Regions from separate parts of the Brevibacterium sp. FAM 24630 genome, predicted to be linked through region 3. Evidence: riboswitches for the same ligand, from Rfam matches in the RefSeq annotation. Region 3 holds a riboswitch; each other region holds the start of a gene.
What was found. A riboswitch is a leader RNA that binds a small molecule or an ion and turns the genes downstream of it on or off. The one in region 3 is predicted to bind thiamine pyrophosphate.
Positions count from the first base shown of each region.

Region 1 (4,938 bases), on a different contig from region 3:
GTCGAGGGCGACGGTGACCCAGCCGTCCTCGACGGTGAAGGTGCCGGGGGCATCGGGCCAGGTGGACTCGACGTCGAGCCAGTGCAGTCCGACGACGCTGAGCCAGCCGAACGGTTTCGCCAGTGCCGAGTTCCGTGAGTCGCGCCAGGTGTTCCACTCCGTCACGAACTGGTTCACGTCGAACACTCCTTGCCGTTGCTGTTGCGGGCGCAGGATCCCTGCCGCCGCCTTACCCTCGGAACCGATGTCTGACCGGTGCCTGAGGCCTTGTTCCTTGTCATCCAAACTACCGCAAACGATAGGCTGGGGAAATGAGTGAATCACACCCGGACCCGGTTGTCGCCGCGCAGACAGCGGCCGACCTCGGCGACTTCGTCAGTGCCTCCCCCAGCTCCTACCACGCCGTAGCCACCGCAGCCGCCCGTTTGGAGCAGGCCGGTTTCTCCCGCCTCGATGAGGCGAGCGCATGGGCGTTGACGCCCGGATCCGGCCATTTCGTCGTCCGCGACGGTGCGATCATCGCGTGGATGAATCCCACGACCACCGCCGAGGCAGTCCCCGGGTTCCGCGTGTTCGGATCCCACACGGATTCCCCGGCCTTCAAACTCAAACCCGGGGACGAATACACCGCCGAGGGCATGCGCCAGGTCGGAGTGGAGATCTACGGCGGTCCGCTGCTGAATTCCTGGCTCGACCGGGAACTCGCGTTCGCCGGTCGCCTCAGCCTCGCCGACGGCCGGGTCGTGCTCGCCCGCACCGGTCCGATCGCGCGCATTCCGCAGCTGGCAATCCACCTCGACCGGCAGGTCAATGACGGTCTGGCCTTGGACAAGCAGCGTCACACCGCTCCCGTGATCGGCTTGGCCGATCTCGCCGAGGCCGACGTCATCGAACTGCTCGCCGCTTCCGCCGAGGTCGATCCCGAGGCGGTGGTCGGTCACGACGTGTACACCGTCCCCACCCAGGAGCCGGCGCTTTTCGGTGCACGTGAGGAGTTCTTCGCCTCGCCGAGGTTGGACAACCTTCTGTCCGTCCATGCCGGGGTCACTGCACTGACGAGTCTCGACGCCGACTCGGTCGAAGGCATTGCGCTCTTCGCCGCCTTCGACCACGAGGAGATCGGGTCGAACTCACGCTCCGGTGCGTGCGGACCGTTCCTCGCCGATGTCACCGAACGCATCATCGCCTCTCTGCTGCCGGACTCGACGCGCAGCGACTATCTGGCGTCGCTGGCGGCATCGGTGTGCGTGTCATCGGACGCCGGGCATGCCGCTCACCCGAACTATCCGGAACGCCATGATCCGCATGTGCGTCCCCGCCTCGGCGGCGGTCCGCTGCTCAAACTCAACGCTCAGCAGCGGTACGCCACGGATGCTGTGGGCACCGCAGTGTGGTCGCGGGCGTGCACGGCCGCCGGCGTCGACTACCAAGACTTCGTGTCGAACAATGCGATGCCGTGCGGGTCGACAATCGGTCCGCTCACGGCGACACGCCTGGGCATGACGACCGTCGACGTGGGCCCGGCCCTGTATTCGATGCATTCGGCCCGCGAAATGGTCGCGGTCGCCGATGTCGTCGCCCTCGGCAGAGCCGCGACGACGTTCCTCCAAGGCTGATGCTCCTGCAGAACTGATGCGGCAGCGTCGTTTCGCTGGAGCTGTTGTCCTCCGTGGAGGCACCCTCCGTGGAAGCACCCCCGCCTCGGCGGGGTTTGTCCTCACCGCTGTCGACGTGATACGAATTGCACGACCCCACGGGAGCCCTGCAGAAGGGCTGAGATCGGACTGGATCGTCCGAGACCGTAGAACCTGATCCGGTTGATACCGGCGTAGGAAGCGAGGACTGCAGATGACTGCGTTCACCCCTGAAACACCTGTCCCTGCCACGGCTTCGGCCACCGTGCCCAATGCGAAGAACTCCACGAACGATTTCACGATCGAGCAGTATCCGACGCATTCTCCGGCGTGGCTCGAGGATGCCGAGCACGACATCCGCGTTCCCGTCACCCGCATCGAACTCGAGGACTCCGACGGACGGACCAACGCTCCCGTCCACGTCTACCGCACCGTCGGCCCTGGCAGCGTCCCCGAGGAAGGACTGCCGGCACTGCGGTTCCCCTGGATCGAGGGCCGCCTCGACACCGAAACCTACGCCGCCCGCGGACACCGCATCGCCGATGACGGTCGCGCTGCCGTGCGCCGCGGAGCGCCCTCACAGCAGTGGAGGGGTCGCAAACCGGTCCCACTCCGGGCCAAGCCCGGCCGGACCGTGACCCAGATGCACTACGCCCGGGAAGGCATCATCACCCCGGAGATGCGCTTCGTCGCCCTGCGCGAGCAGTGCGATGTCGAGCTCGTCCGCTCGGAGCTCGCCGCCGGCCGCGCGATCATCCCGAACAACATCAACCATCCCGAGTCCGAACCGATGATCATCGGCAAGGCCTTCCTTGTGAAAATCAACGCGAACATCGGCAATTCCGCGGTCACCAGCTCCATCGCCGAGGAGGTGCAGAAGCTGCGATGGGCCGCGAAGTGGGGTGCCGACACCCTCATGGACCTCTCGACCGGAAACGACATCCACACCACCCGAGAGTGGATCATCCGCAACTCCCCCATCCCCATCGGCACCGTCCCGATCTACCAGGCCCTGGAGAAGGTCGACGGCGAGGCGAACGCTCTGACCTGGGAGATCTATCGGGACACCGTCATTGAGCAGTGCGAGCAGGGCGTGGACTACATGACCGTCCATGCCGGCGTGCTGCTGCGCTACGTGCCGCTCACGGCCAACAGGGTCACCGGGATGGTCTCCCGCGGAGGCTCCATCATGGCTGGCTGGTGCTTAGCCCACCATGAGGAGAACTTCCTCTACACCCACTTCGACGAACTCTGCGAGATCTTCGCCCGCTACGACGTCGCGTTCTCACTCGGCGACGGGCTGCGGCCGGGCTCGATCGCCGATGCCAACGACGCCGCCCAGTTCGCCGAGCTCGACACCCTCGCCGAACTCACCGAACGCGCGTGGGCCCACGACGTCCAGGTCATGGTCGAAGGCCCTGGGCACATTCCGCTCCACCTGGTGCGCGAGAACGTCGAACGCCAGCAGAAGCTCTGCCACGGCGCCCCCTTCTACACCTTGGGTCCGCTCGTGACTGACATCGCACCCGGCTACGATCACATCACTTCGGCGATCGGGGCGACCGAAATCGCCCGCTACGGCACGGCGATGCTCTGCTACGTCACCCCGAAGGAGCACCTCGGCCTGCCCGACCGCGACGACGTCAAGACCGGGGTCATCACCTACAAGATCGCCGCTCACGCCGCCGATGTTGCGAAGGGCCACCCAGGCGCGACTGCCAGAGACGATGCACTGTCGAAGGCACGGTTCGAGTTCCGGTGGCGCGATCAGTTCGCCCTCGGCCTCGATCCGGAGACCGCCGAGGCGTTCCACGACGAGACGCTGCCGGCGGAACCGGCGAAGACGGCCCACTTCTGTTCGATGTGCGGGCCGAAGTTCTGCTCGATGCGCATCTCCCAGGACATCCGTGACACCTACGGCAGTGCCGAGGCGCAGGCCGCGCTGGCAGGCATGCAGGAGAAGAGCCGCGAGTTCCTCGCTGCGGGCGGCACGGTGTATCTTCCCGAGCCGACTGTCGGCCCCCATGCGCGGGTTCGGTAGGTTGGTTTCATGGGAGAGCTTCAGCGTGCTTTCGACGCGCACCTGCATATCATCGACCGGGATCATCCGCTGATCGAGAACAACGGCTATCTGCCGGACCCGTTCACTGTCGCCGACTACCGATCCCGCCTGCAGAGCCTGGCGGAGGTCGGAGTCGAGGTCGCCGGCGGTGCTGTGGTCTCCGGTTCGTTCCAGGGCTTCGATCAGGGGTATCTCCTCGCCGCGCTGCGCGAACTCGGCCCGAACTATGTCGGCGTCACCCAGCTGCCGGCTGAGACCAGCGACGATCAGATCCGTGCCCTCGACGTCGCCGGCGTCAGGGCGCTGCGCTTCAACATCGCCCGTGGCGGTTCCACCGCTCTCGAGGCTCTCGACACCTTCGCCCGCCGGGTCTTCGACCTCGTCGGCTGGCATGCGGAGCTCTACATCGACGCACGCACCATCGATGCCGAGCTCGCCTCCCGCATCGCCTCCCTGCCGGCTGTGAGCATCGACCACCTCGGCATGCACGCCGAGGGTCTGCCCACTCTGCTGCGCCTCGTCGAGGCCGGGGTGAAGGTCAAGGCCACCGGTTTCGGGCGGGTGGAGCTCGATCCCGCCGAGGTTGTCCGCCGCATCGTCGACACGGACCCGGGCGCACTGATGGTGGGCACGGACCTGCCGTCGACCCGTGCCCGCAGACCCTTCGCCGCTGCCGACTTCGCGCTCATCCGCGAAGTCCTCACTGCCTCCGAGTCCGATGCCGTGTTCTGGTCCAATGCGGCGCAGTTCTACGGCATCGGACCCGAAGGGGGCGAGTAAGCAGTCATCTCCAACCAGTAGCATGTGTCCAATGAGTTCACGTCAGTCGAATCTCGCATCCACTCTGCACAGCCTCGACGGTCGCAGCTACGGCAATCTCAAGCAGATCCGCGGCCGCTACAGCTTCGGACCGGTGACGCTCTTCATCGACCGCATCCAGGCCGATCCCTTCGCGTCACCGTCGAAGGTCCGCGTCCGAGTCGACCGGGCCGATGCCAAGCTCCCGCCGGAACTGACCACCGATCGTGCCGACCGGATCGTTGCGGCCGACTATCTTCTGCGGGCCGGCAACATGATCCTCGCAGACCTCAAACAGCGCGCCCTCATCCTCGGCCAGCCGGGTCAGGAGATCCTCGAGAGGACGAACATCCTCATCGACGATGCCGGCTTCGAGGCACGGCTGCTGGTCAATCTGCCGGCCCGCGGTCGGCGCATCCTCGGCCATCAGGCCGCCGACATCCT
Region 1 covers NZ_JBNBZD010000009.1:85,123-90,060, forward strand. The annotation lists gene ACPUD7_RS08900 (DUF1684 domain-containing protein) at 1-177, opposite strand, end outside; gene ACPUD7_RS08905 (M18 family aminopeptidase) at 312-1,616, shown strand; TPP riboswitch at 1,745-1,853, shown strand; gene thiC (phosphomethylpyrimidine synthase ThiC) at 1,849-3,675, shown strand; gene ACPUD7_RS08915 (amidohydrolase family protein) at 3,685-4,476, shown strand; gene ACPUD7_RS08920 (ABC-ATPase domain-containing protein) at 4,508-4,938, shown strand, end outside.
Region 1: linked by a shared signal. The riboswitch ahead of thiC (phosphomethylpyrimidine synthase ThiC) and the one ahead of thiD (bifunctional hydroxymethylpyrimidine kinase/phosphomethylpyrimidine kinase) in region 3 are both predicted to bind thiamine pyrophosphate.

Region 2 (4,938 bases), on a different contig from region 3:
CTGCATGGCCACGGCGAAGATGTACATGATCGAGTGGTCGAGGGTCTCGCGGCTGGCCTTGGGATCCATCTTCTGCGGATCGTTCGCGCCGGTGCCGATGACGTAGTGGGTGTGGTGCGAGGTGTGGATGACGACGCGCTTGATCTTCGTCAGATCCTCGATCTGTCCGCCGAGCTTGCGCGCAAGGTCGATGAGCGCCTGCGCCTGGTACTCGGCCGAGTGCTCCTTGGTGTAGGTGTCGAGGATCGCACGCTTCGCTTCGCCCTGGCCCGGCAGCGGGACGGTGTAGCGGGCCTCGGGGCCGGAGAGGATCCAGGCGATGAAGCCGTCCTCGCCTTCGTAGATCGGGTTCGGTGCGCCTTCGCCGCGCATCGCACGGTCGACGGCCTCGACGGCCATCTTCCCGGCGAAGGCGGGAGCATGAGCCTTCCAGGACGAGATCTCGCCCTTGCGCGACTGACGGGTCGCGGTGGTCACGTGCAGCGCCTGCTGGACGGCCTGGAAGGTGACCTCGGTGGGCAGGCCGAGCAGCGCGCCGATGCCGGCGGCCGCGGAGGGGCCGAGGTGGGCGACGTGGTCAATCTTGTGCTCGTGCAGGCACATGCCCTTGACCAGGTCGACCTGGATCTCGTAGCCGGTGGCGATGCCGTTGATGAGGTCCTTGCCGCCGATGCCCTTGTGCTGGGCGACCGCGAGGACGGCCGGGATGTTGTCGCCGGGGTGCGAGTATTCGGCAGCGAGGAACGTGTCGTGGAAGTCGAGTTCACGCACGGCCACACCATTGGCCCAAGCGGCCCATTCCGGAGAGAAGCGATCGGTCACGGGCAGACCGAAGATGTTGGCACCCGGGTTGAACGGATGAGCCTGCGCCTGCTCACGAGCGTGCGTCGGAGCGGAGCGGCGCACCGAGGCGGCTGCCACGGCGGCGTTGTCGATGATGCGGTTGATGACCATCTCGGTGACGTCTGCGTCGACCGGCGTCGAGTCGGATGCGACTTCGGCGATCTTCCAAGCGAGCTGATCTTCGCGAGCCAGGTTCTCTGAGCTCTTATGAGTGCGGACTTCATGATTGATCATGGATACCCCTTCATAGTCCTTGACCGGAACTGGTCGTCAGGTGCTGACCCCACTGTAGGTCACGGCACTCGGCAGATCTCTGCCGGTCGGAGATTTATCTCGACATCAAGATATTTTACCCGATGTGTGCGCTGGTTCACCAACAGGGTCCGATGCCTCTTCTGCACCGACCCCCGATATGGGACGATTGCCTCATGACCCGCACTGCATTGGACTTCGATGAGAACTGGTTCGACGATGCGGAGTTCGCCCGCCTGCGCAGACGGATCCCCATCCCCTACGTCAACGCGATCCCCGTGCGAGTCGGCGAGGCCGGCAACGTCGAACGCATCGGACTGCTGCTGCGCAGCCTCGAGGACGGAACCCTGGGCCGCGAGGTCGTGGGCGGGCGCATCCGCTTCCACGAATCGATCCGCTCCGCGCTCATGCGGCACGCCGAGAACGACCTCGGCCCGATGGCGCTGCCGGTCATCCCGCCGTCGATCTCCCCGTTCCACATCGCCGAATACTTCCCCACCGAAGGCTCCGGCCTCCTCCACGACCCCCGGCAGCACGCGATCTCGATGTGCTTCGTCCTCGAGGTCCGCGGCGAGTGCACTCCACGAGCCGATGCCCTCAGTCTCGACTGGCTGACCCCCGAGGAGACCCTGCGCCCCGATATCACCAGCGAGCTCTGCCACGGTCAGGATTTCATCCTCAAGGCCGCGCTCACCCATCTGGGCTTCCCGGTCTGAGACTGCGGTTCTCACAGACACCGTTTTCTACATTCCGTAGAATAACCTTGGTAGACTGGTGGCGACGCAGACGATACCGCTGGTCGGGGCCGTCGTCGGCGTCTGGGTTGGCCAGGCCCCGAGGGAGAGGTCCGAGATGTCTGCCCAGTCCCCAATGCCCGAGTCCCACACCCCCGAAACACGTCCGGCTGATGCCCAGCCGTCCGAGTCCGGTCTCAACCGAGAATTCGGCGTCCTCGTCGGCTTCGACGGCTCCGAACTCGCCGGTCTCGCGGTCCGGTGCGGCGCGCTGGAAGCCGAACGACGCAAGACCACGTTGACCGTCGTGACCGCATATCCGCTGCCGACGATGATCTACCCGAACATGGCGTCGATTCCCAGCGAGCCCGAGGACGCGATAGCGAAGCAGGAAGCGGAGAAGATCCTCGCCGAGGCGGTCGAACTCCTCCGCGATCATCCCGGAGAGAAGAGCTTCCGCACCGTGCCCGGCGATGCGGCCGGCTCGCTCATCGCGCTGAGCACCGATGCCGAGGTCATCATCCTCGGCGCGCGGGGCCGAGGCGGCTTCATGGGCCGCGTCCTCGGCTCGGTGTCCACCGCCGTGCCGGCTCACGCGCATTGTCCGACGATCGTCGTCCCCCACCATGCCGCGAACGCCGAGGCGGACGGACCGGTGGTCGTGGCCGTCGACGGTTCGGACACCGGCCGGGTCGCCATGGTCACCGCGGCCGCCGAAGCCGCCCTGCGCCGAACAGCACTCGAAGTCGTCGCGGTGCTTCCGGCGGGAGAGGAATGGCTCTACTGGTACCCCGAGCTCGAGCTCAGCTCCGAAGTCACGGGACGGCGGCAGAAGCAGATCGCTGCCGGACTGGAGGAAGAGATCGCGCAGCTGTCCGAGCAGTTCCCGGATCTCGAGGTGTCCTCCTCGGTGCCGGTCGGTGACCCCACGCAGACGCTCGTCGAGATCAGCGCCAGGGCGCAGCTGACGGTGATGGGCACGCGCGGACGAGGACGGTTCCGCAGCGTCCTGCTCGGCTCCGTCTCACGCGGAGTCCTCAATCATGCCGAGGGCACGGTGATGGTCGTCCCGAGCTGACAGCAACGGCACCTGACAGCGCGGCGGCACCTGAGGGTCCGCGGACCGGACAGCTCCGTGCCGGGGCCCGCTCTCCCCTGTTGTACAGTGGTGGCTACGACAGGGGAGCGCCGTCAGGGGCGCTGAGAGTGCAGAAGAAGCTGCAGACCCTCGAACCTGATGCGGCTAGGACCGCCGAAGGAAGTCGAGACTCTTCACCCCTCCTTGTATGAGGAGGCACAATGCCGAAAACCACCACACCGAAAACCACCTCCGCCGCGGCGACCGCACACACCAGGGCTCCGAAATCGAAGCAGTGGCGGGTCGTGGACTATGTCACCACCGCCGTGCTCGGCATCGCCGTCGGGCTCGTGTTCTGGGTGTTGGCGCTGAGCTGGAAGGTCCTCGAACTCGCCTTCCAGGCCTTCCCGCCCTCTATCGGGCTCATCGCTGGCCTGTGGGTCCTCGCCGGCCCCTTGGCCGCTGCGATCATCCGCAAGCCCGGAGCCGCGCTCCTGTGCGAACTCATCGCCGCCATCGTCGAGGCGGTCCTCGGCTCACACTTCGGAGCCACCGTGCTGCTGTCCGGGTTCATTCAGGGCCTCGGTGCCGAACTCGTCTTCGCCGCCTTCGGCTACAGGCGGTTCACGCTCTGGATCACCGCACTGTCAGGGGTCGTGGCCGCGGCGTTCATGGCTGTGAGCGAGAACATCATGTACAACGCCGAATGGCAGTTCGGCTATCAGGCGATCTACGCGGTGTGCGCCATCGTCTCCGGCCTCGTCCTCTCCGGCATCGGCGCCTGGTACGCGTATCGGGCGATCGCAGCCACCGGGGCGCTGAGCTCGTTCGCCTCCGGTCGCCTGCGCTGATGGCACTGCCGATCACGGCACGCGGATACTCGTGGACGCATGCCGATCGCGATACACCGGCTGTCGGGCCCCTCGACATCGACATCGCCGCGGGTGAGAAGGTCCTCCTCCTCGGCCCCTCGGGGGCCGGCAAGTCGACTCTGCTCCATGCCATCGCCGGCGTCCTGCCCGAGGAGTCCGGCGAATCCAGCGGTGAGCTCCTCGTCGGCGGCGAGGCTCCGAATCCTCGCCGAGGCGGCACCGGACTGGTCCTGCAGGATCCCGATTCGCAGGTGATCTTCTCCCGCATCGGCGACGATGTCGCCTTCGGGATGGAGAACCTCGGTCTGCCCGCCGAGACCATCGAGGCTCGGATTCCCTCGTCTCTGCGTGCCATGGGACTCGACCTGCCCGCCGAGCATCCGAGTGCGGCGCTGTCCGGCGGGCAGAAGCAGCGTCTAGCTCTGGCCGGCATCCATGCGATGTCGCCGGAGGTCATCGTCCTCGACGAGCCGACGGCCAATATCGATCCGTCTTCCGCGCCCGGCGTCCGTGATGCCGTCCTTGCCGTGCAGGCCGAGACTCAGGCGACCATGCTCGTCGTCGAACACCGCGTGGGGCTGTGGCTCGATCACGTCGATCGGGTGATCGTGCTCGGCCGGCAGGGAATCCTCGCCCAGGGCGCTCCGAGTCGGGTCTTCGGTCATCCGAATCTCTCAAGCGTTCTCATCGACTGCGGGATCTGGGTGCCCGAGGATCCCTCACGATCCCGCGATGACCGTACCCGGTCGCTGAGCGGATCCGGCCGGACCGATGGTGAGCCCGAACGGTCACGGGTCCTGTCCGACCGGGCGGACGACCGCCTCGGCGAGGTGCTGCTGCGCACGGAGGAACTCAGCGTTGCGCGACCGCGGATGCGCGCGCCCGCGGTCGCCGGCCTCGATCTGAGTCTGCGCGCCGGGCAGGCGCTCGGCCTCGTCGGCCCGAACGGGGCCGGGAAATCGACGACAGCACTGACCATGGCCGGGCTCATTCCCGAATTCGCCGGCGCGGTCCACGCCGAGGCAGAGCTGCGTGACGGACTCAGACGCACCCGCCCCTTCGCCTGGCCTTCTGCTCAGTTGGCCCCGCGCATCGGGATGGTCTTCCAGGAACCCGCGCATCAGTTCCTCGCTTCCAGCGTCGCCGGCGAACTCGAACT
Region 2 covers NZ_JBNBZD010000022.1:51,598-56,535, reverse strand. The annotation lists gene ACPUD7_RS14705 (MmgE/PrpD family protein) at 1-1,077, opposite strand, end outside; gene ACPUD7_RS14700 (DUF4916 domain-containing protein) at 1,272-1,811, shown strand; gene ACPUD7_RS14695 (universal stress protein) at 1,948-2,907, shown strand; TPP riboswitch at 2,999-3,107, shown strand; gene ACPUD7_RS14690 (ECF transporter S component) at 3,129-3,758, shown strand; gene ACPUD7_RS14685 (ABC transporter ATP-binding protein) at 3,758-4,938, shown strand, end outside.
Region 2: linked by a shared signal. The riboswitch ahead of ACPUD7_RS14690 (ECF transporter S component) and the one ahead of thiD (bifunctional hydroxymethylpyrimidine kinase/phosphomethylpyrimidine kinase) in region 3 are both predicted to bind thiamine pyrophosphate.

Region 3 (4,938 bases):
TGTAGTACCTGGTCAGCGGGGTCGAGAGGGAGCGATCGCCGTCGGCGGCAGCGATCGTGCGAAGCAGGTACTTGTACCCGTCACCCGCACTCATCACCCGCATCGAGACCGTCATGCAGATCAGGTGAACCGCGCAGTCACCATGCAGAACGGTGACAATGTCCGAGCGGCGTTCTTCTCTCATGCTGGTGGGGTGAGGATCAGCTGGATGGGGTGCTGGGTGTCGTGGGGTCTGGTGTCTGCTTTCGGCGGTGTCGGAGTCTGCGGTGGAGGCCGTTTGCTATCGCGACGGCGGCGACGACGATTCCAGCCCCCGTGAGTTGGAGCGCTGTGGGGTACTCAGCGAGGGTCACAGCGGCGAGGCCGAGCGCGAGCACCGGTTGGGTCAGCAGGAGTGTTGCGGTGGTGGTGGGGGCGAGGCGGATGCTGCCGTGGTGGATCAGCAGCCAGGCGATGACCTGCCCGAGGAGGGCGAGAGCGACCAGCAGCGTCCAGGATGAGGCGCTGATGCTGGTCAGGTGCAGCCCGCCGGAGAACGGGGCGATGAGCGTCGTGGTCATCGCGGCGGAGGCGGTCGCCCAGGCCAGCGGCTGGATCAGGCGGCCCGGTTCCTGCCGGGTGGCTCGGCGGGTGAGGAACAGGTAGGTTCCGTACCCGACTCCGGCGAGCAGGCCCAGGACTGTTCCTGTGACAGCGTTTCCGCCCAGTGTGGCGGTGTCCCACAGGCCGCCGACGAGACTGATCCCCAGCAGCATCAGTGGCAGGGCCACGAGGAACTGCGTCGTGATCGGTTCTCGGTCGACGGCCAGCGCCAGCAGCGGGAGCACGATCACCTGGACGTTGATCAGGACGGTGCTGATCCCGGCACCGACCTGATAGATCGCGGCGGTCCAGGCGGCGTAGTCGACCCCGAGCGCGATCCCGGCCGCGGTCGCCCAACCGATGCCCCGCCACGACAGACCGCCACGCCGGTTACGTTCGGCACGCGCCAGGGGAACGAGAACGAGCACGGCGATCGCGCAGCGCAGCATGGCGGTCGTCGCGGCGTCCACACCGGCGAGCTTGACCAGGATCGCCGAGACCGACAGGCACAGCGCTCCGGCGAGCACGCCCGCCGACCCGACCGCGGAGATTGGGCTTCCAGCCTGGTGGGTGTTGATCACACCCCGACGTTATACATCGCACACCGGTAAGCACTACTTCTGATATCTACCAAGTAGTGGTAAGCATGACGTATGAGTGTGGAATGGAACCGACTGCGGGTACTGGATGCGGTCGCGCGGGCCGGATCGGTGACGCGGGCAGCCGCGCTGCTGCACATGACTGGCCCAGCCGTGTCGCAGCAGCTGCGGCGGATCGAGGCCGAAGCCGGCATCCGCGTGGTCATCCCCGATGGTCGCGGGGTGCGCCTGACGAGCGAGGGGCGCGTGCTGGCCGACTACGCCGGCCGCGTCGCCGAACTCATGACGCAGGCGGAGAAGGATCTGCACCACGGCGACGAACTGGTCGGTCGCATCTGCATCGGCGCGCTCGCCTCGATCATCCGCACCGCTCTCACCGCACGCCTCCCCGCGTTTCAGCGTTGCCACCCGCGCGTGGAGCTGCGCATCGAAGACGGCGAAACGACCGGGCACCTGGATCGCCTCATCGATGGTCGCCTCGACCTGGTGTTCGCCGAATCCTGGAGCCCGTCACCGCTCCGGCTGCCCTTCGGCGTCGCCTCCCGCCTGGTGGCCAGCGAACCCGTGTGGATCGCGCTGCCCGGAACCCACCCGCTGCGGGAGAACGCAGTGCTCGACCTCACGGACCTGGCCGATGAGGTCTGGGCCACCTGCGCGCGCGATTCTGACGGGCACCTGGCCCTCACCCAGCTGGCACGCGCGACCGGGATCGAACTCGATATCCGGCACTACGTCGCCGATCACTCCACCCAGCTCGCACTCGTGAACGCGGGCCTTGCCATCGCCTGCGTACCTGCCTCCGCACGCCAACCCGACGATGCCGGGATCGTCTACCGCCGGCTGAGCACCGAGATGCACCGCGACATCCTGCTCCTGACCAGCGACAAGACCCCGCCACGCCCAGTTGACACCCTCGTCGCACACCTCACGGCCACGTCGCACGAGTAGGCTTAAGCCGCAGAAACTAGCCGATCAAGACGCGACTACTTTTGCGCCCCCACGGCGTGCGTTACTCTGCGTAGCACCTCGTCAACGTAACGGTATTGACAGCCGTCGGTCACGGCGTTCGCACGTCTGAGCGGAGTAGTTCCGCGCCGCGTTCGCCCCTCGACGATGATTTTTGGCTATGGTGGATGTGTAGACACGGGGTGCCCGACGCGGGCTGAGATCACACCCGGGAACCTGATCGAGTTCGGACTCGCGGAGGGATGTCGATGAACGACGTTATGCAGGCACACTTGCGGGTGCTGGCGCGCACTCCCGTTTCCAGGCTCGACACGAGCGAGAGATGGAGACGGGACTTTGATTCCGAACGTATTGACCATCGCGGGCACTGACCCCACCGGGGGCGCGGGGATCCAAGCCGATCTGAAGGCTTTCTCCGCGCAGGGCGCTTACGGGATGAGCGTGATCACGGCCGTCGTTGCTCAGAATACACAGGGTGTGCAGGGCTTCGTCGCTCTGGAGCCGGGATTCGTTGCGGAACAGATCGCCGCGGTGTTCGAGGACGTGCGCGTAGACGCAGTGAAGATCGGGATGGTCGCCAACGCCGCTATCGCCGAGGCGATCGCCGAGAGTCTGGACCGCTACACGAAGTGCCCGGTGGTGCTCGACCCAGTGATGGTCGCCAAGAGCGGAGATCATCTCCTCGAGCAGGACGCCGTCGACACGATCCGCGAGCGACTGGTGCCGCGATCCACCGTGATCACCCCGAACCTCCCCGAGGCCTCGGTCCTGCTCGGACGCGACACCGAGATCGGCGACCTCGCAGGGATGCGGGCGGCGCTGGATGAGCTGCGTGGCCTCGGAGCCGGCTGGGTGCTGCTGAAGGGCGGTCACCTCGGCAGCGGCGAGAGCATCGACATCCTCACCGGTGCCGAGACCATCGAGCTGACCGCACCGCGCATCGACACCGTGAACAATCACGGCACCGGCTGCACCCTGTCGGCCGCGCTCGCCGCCCTCCTCCCGGGCCAGGCCGTGCCCGTGGCGGTGCAACACGCAAAGGAGTACCTCACCGAGGCGCTTCTCCGCGCCGGAGACCTGGAGGTCGGCTCCGGTCACGGCCCCGTCCACCACTTCCACGCCCTCTGGGGCGACGCACTTGACCGAGGAGGAGAACGATGACCGAGAGATTCACCGACGCGCTGCGCGATCAGAACCGAGACACCTGGGAGCGGGCGGTCTCGCACCGCTTCGTGCGCGAACTGTTCGACGGCAGCATCGACGACGCCGTGATGGCTGGCTACCTCGTGCAGGACTATCGCTTCCTCGACGGCTTCCTGGTACTGCTCGGCTCTGCGGTCGCGAGCGCCGACGCGCTCGAGCCGCGGCTGAGGCTGGCCCGCTTCATCGGCGAAGTCGCGGGCGACGAGAGCACCTACTTCCTGCGCGCCTTCGACGCGCTCGGCGTGACCGAAGAGCAGCGTGAGCTGATCCCCGACACGGAGGCGACCACCGCGTTCACGGCGCTGTTCCGCGAGGCGGCCGAGACCCGCGAGTACGCGGTGATTCTTGCGGTGCTGCTCGTCACTGAATGGCTGTACCTCGACTGGGCCACGAACGCGCCTGAAGCGCTGCCGGAGAGCTTCGTGCATGCCGACTGGATCACGCTCCACGACTACCCCGGGTTCCACGACCTCGTCGCCTTCCTCCGCGCCGAGCTCGACCGGGTCGGCCCCGCGCAGCAGGCGCTTGCCGAGGACTTCTTCGCGCGGGCCGTCGCGATCGAGCTGGAGTTCTTCGACGCCAGCTATACCCACCCGTTGGAAGGAGTAGCCCGATGACCCTCTTCGCAGACCTGAAGACCGCGATCGGCCCCGAGTGGCGGACCTACACCGAGCACGAGTTCGTACAGAAGCTCAGCGAGGGCACCCTGCCGCTGCCCGTGTTCCAGGACTACCTGGTGCAGGATTACCTGTTTCTCGTGCAGTTCGCCCGCGCGAACGCGTTGGCCGCGTACAAGAGTCGCAGCCTCGCCGACATCACAGACGCGAGCGGAGCGCTGCGCGCGATCCTGCACGAGACCGAGCTGCACTGTCGCCTCACCGCGAGGTGGGGCATCCCGGAAGACGAGCTCGATGCGGCGCCTGAGAAGCAGGCGACGGTCGCCTACACCCGCTACGTGCTGGACACCGGCATGTCGGGCGACCTGCTGGACCTGCACGTCGCACTCTCCCCTTGCACGATCGGTTACGGCGAGATCGGCGTCGCTCTCGATCCGGCGCGCCGGGCCCGCGAGGGTCACCCGTACGCGGAGTGGATCGCCGAGTACGCCGGTCCCGAGTTCCAGGGAGCCGCAACGGCTGCGATCCAACGCCTTGACGCGTTGACCGGCGGCGAGGTCACCGAACAGCGGTTCGAGGCGCTTGTGCAGGTGTTCCGCGCCGCCACCCGGCTGGAGGCCGATTTCTGGCAGCAGGCACTCGACTCCGCCGCCTGATCAGCTGCTCAGGGCTTCGAGCAGTGTGCGTTCGAGCCGCGCGAACTCGGGGTGAGCGATGGTCTCGATGCCACGCGGCCTGGGAAGTGCGACATCGATCACCATGCGCACGGAGGCTGGGCGTGGGGTGAGTACGACGACGCGGTCGGAGAGCAGGATCGCCTCGCGAACGTCGTGTGTGATGAGCAGGGCGGTCCAGTCGTGCTCGATCCAGACCTGCTGCAGCCAGGCCTGCAGCTCCTGCTTGGTGAGCGCATCGAGCGCACCGAAGGGTTCGTCGAGCAGCAGGGTCTGCTGTTGCTGCACCACGGTGCG
Region 3 covers NZ_JBNBZD010000010.1:30,255-35,192, forward strand. The annotation lists gene mobF (MobF family relaxase) at 1-115, opposite strand, end outside; gene ACPUD7_RS09360 (DMT family transporter) at 201-1,163, opposite strand; gene ACPUD7_RS09365 (LysR family transcriptional regulator) at 1,242-2,129, shown strand; TPP riboswitch at 2,316-2,407, shown strand; gene thiD (bifunctional hydroxymethylpyrimidine kinase/phosphomethylpyrimidine kinase) at 2,484-3,308, shown strand; gene ACPUD7_RS09375 (TenA family protein) at 3,305-3,967, shown strand; gene tenA (thiaminase II) at 3,964-4,623, shown strand; gene ACPUD7_RS09385 (ABC transporter ATP-binding protein) at 4,624-4,938, opposite strand, start outside.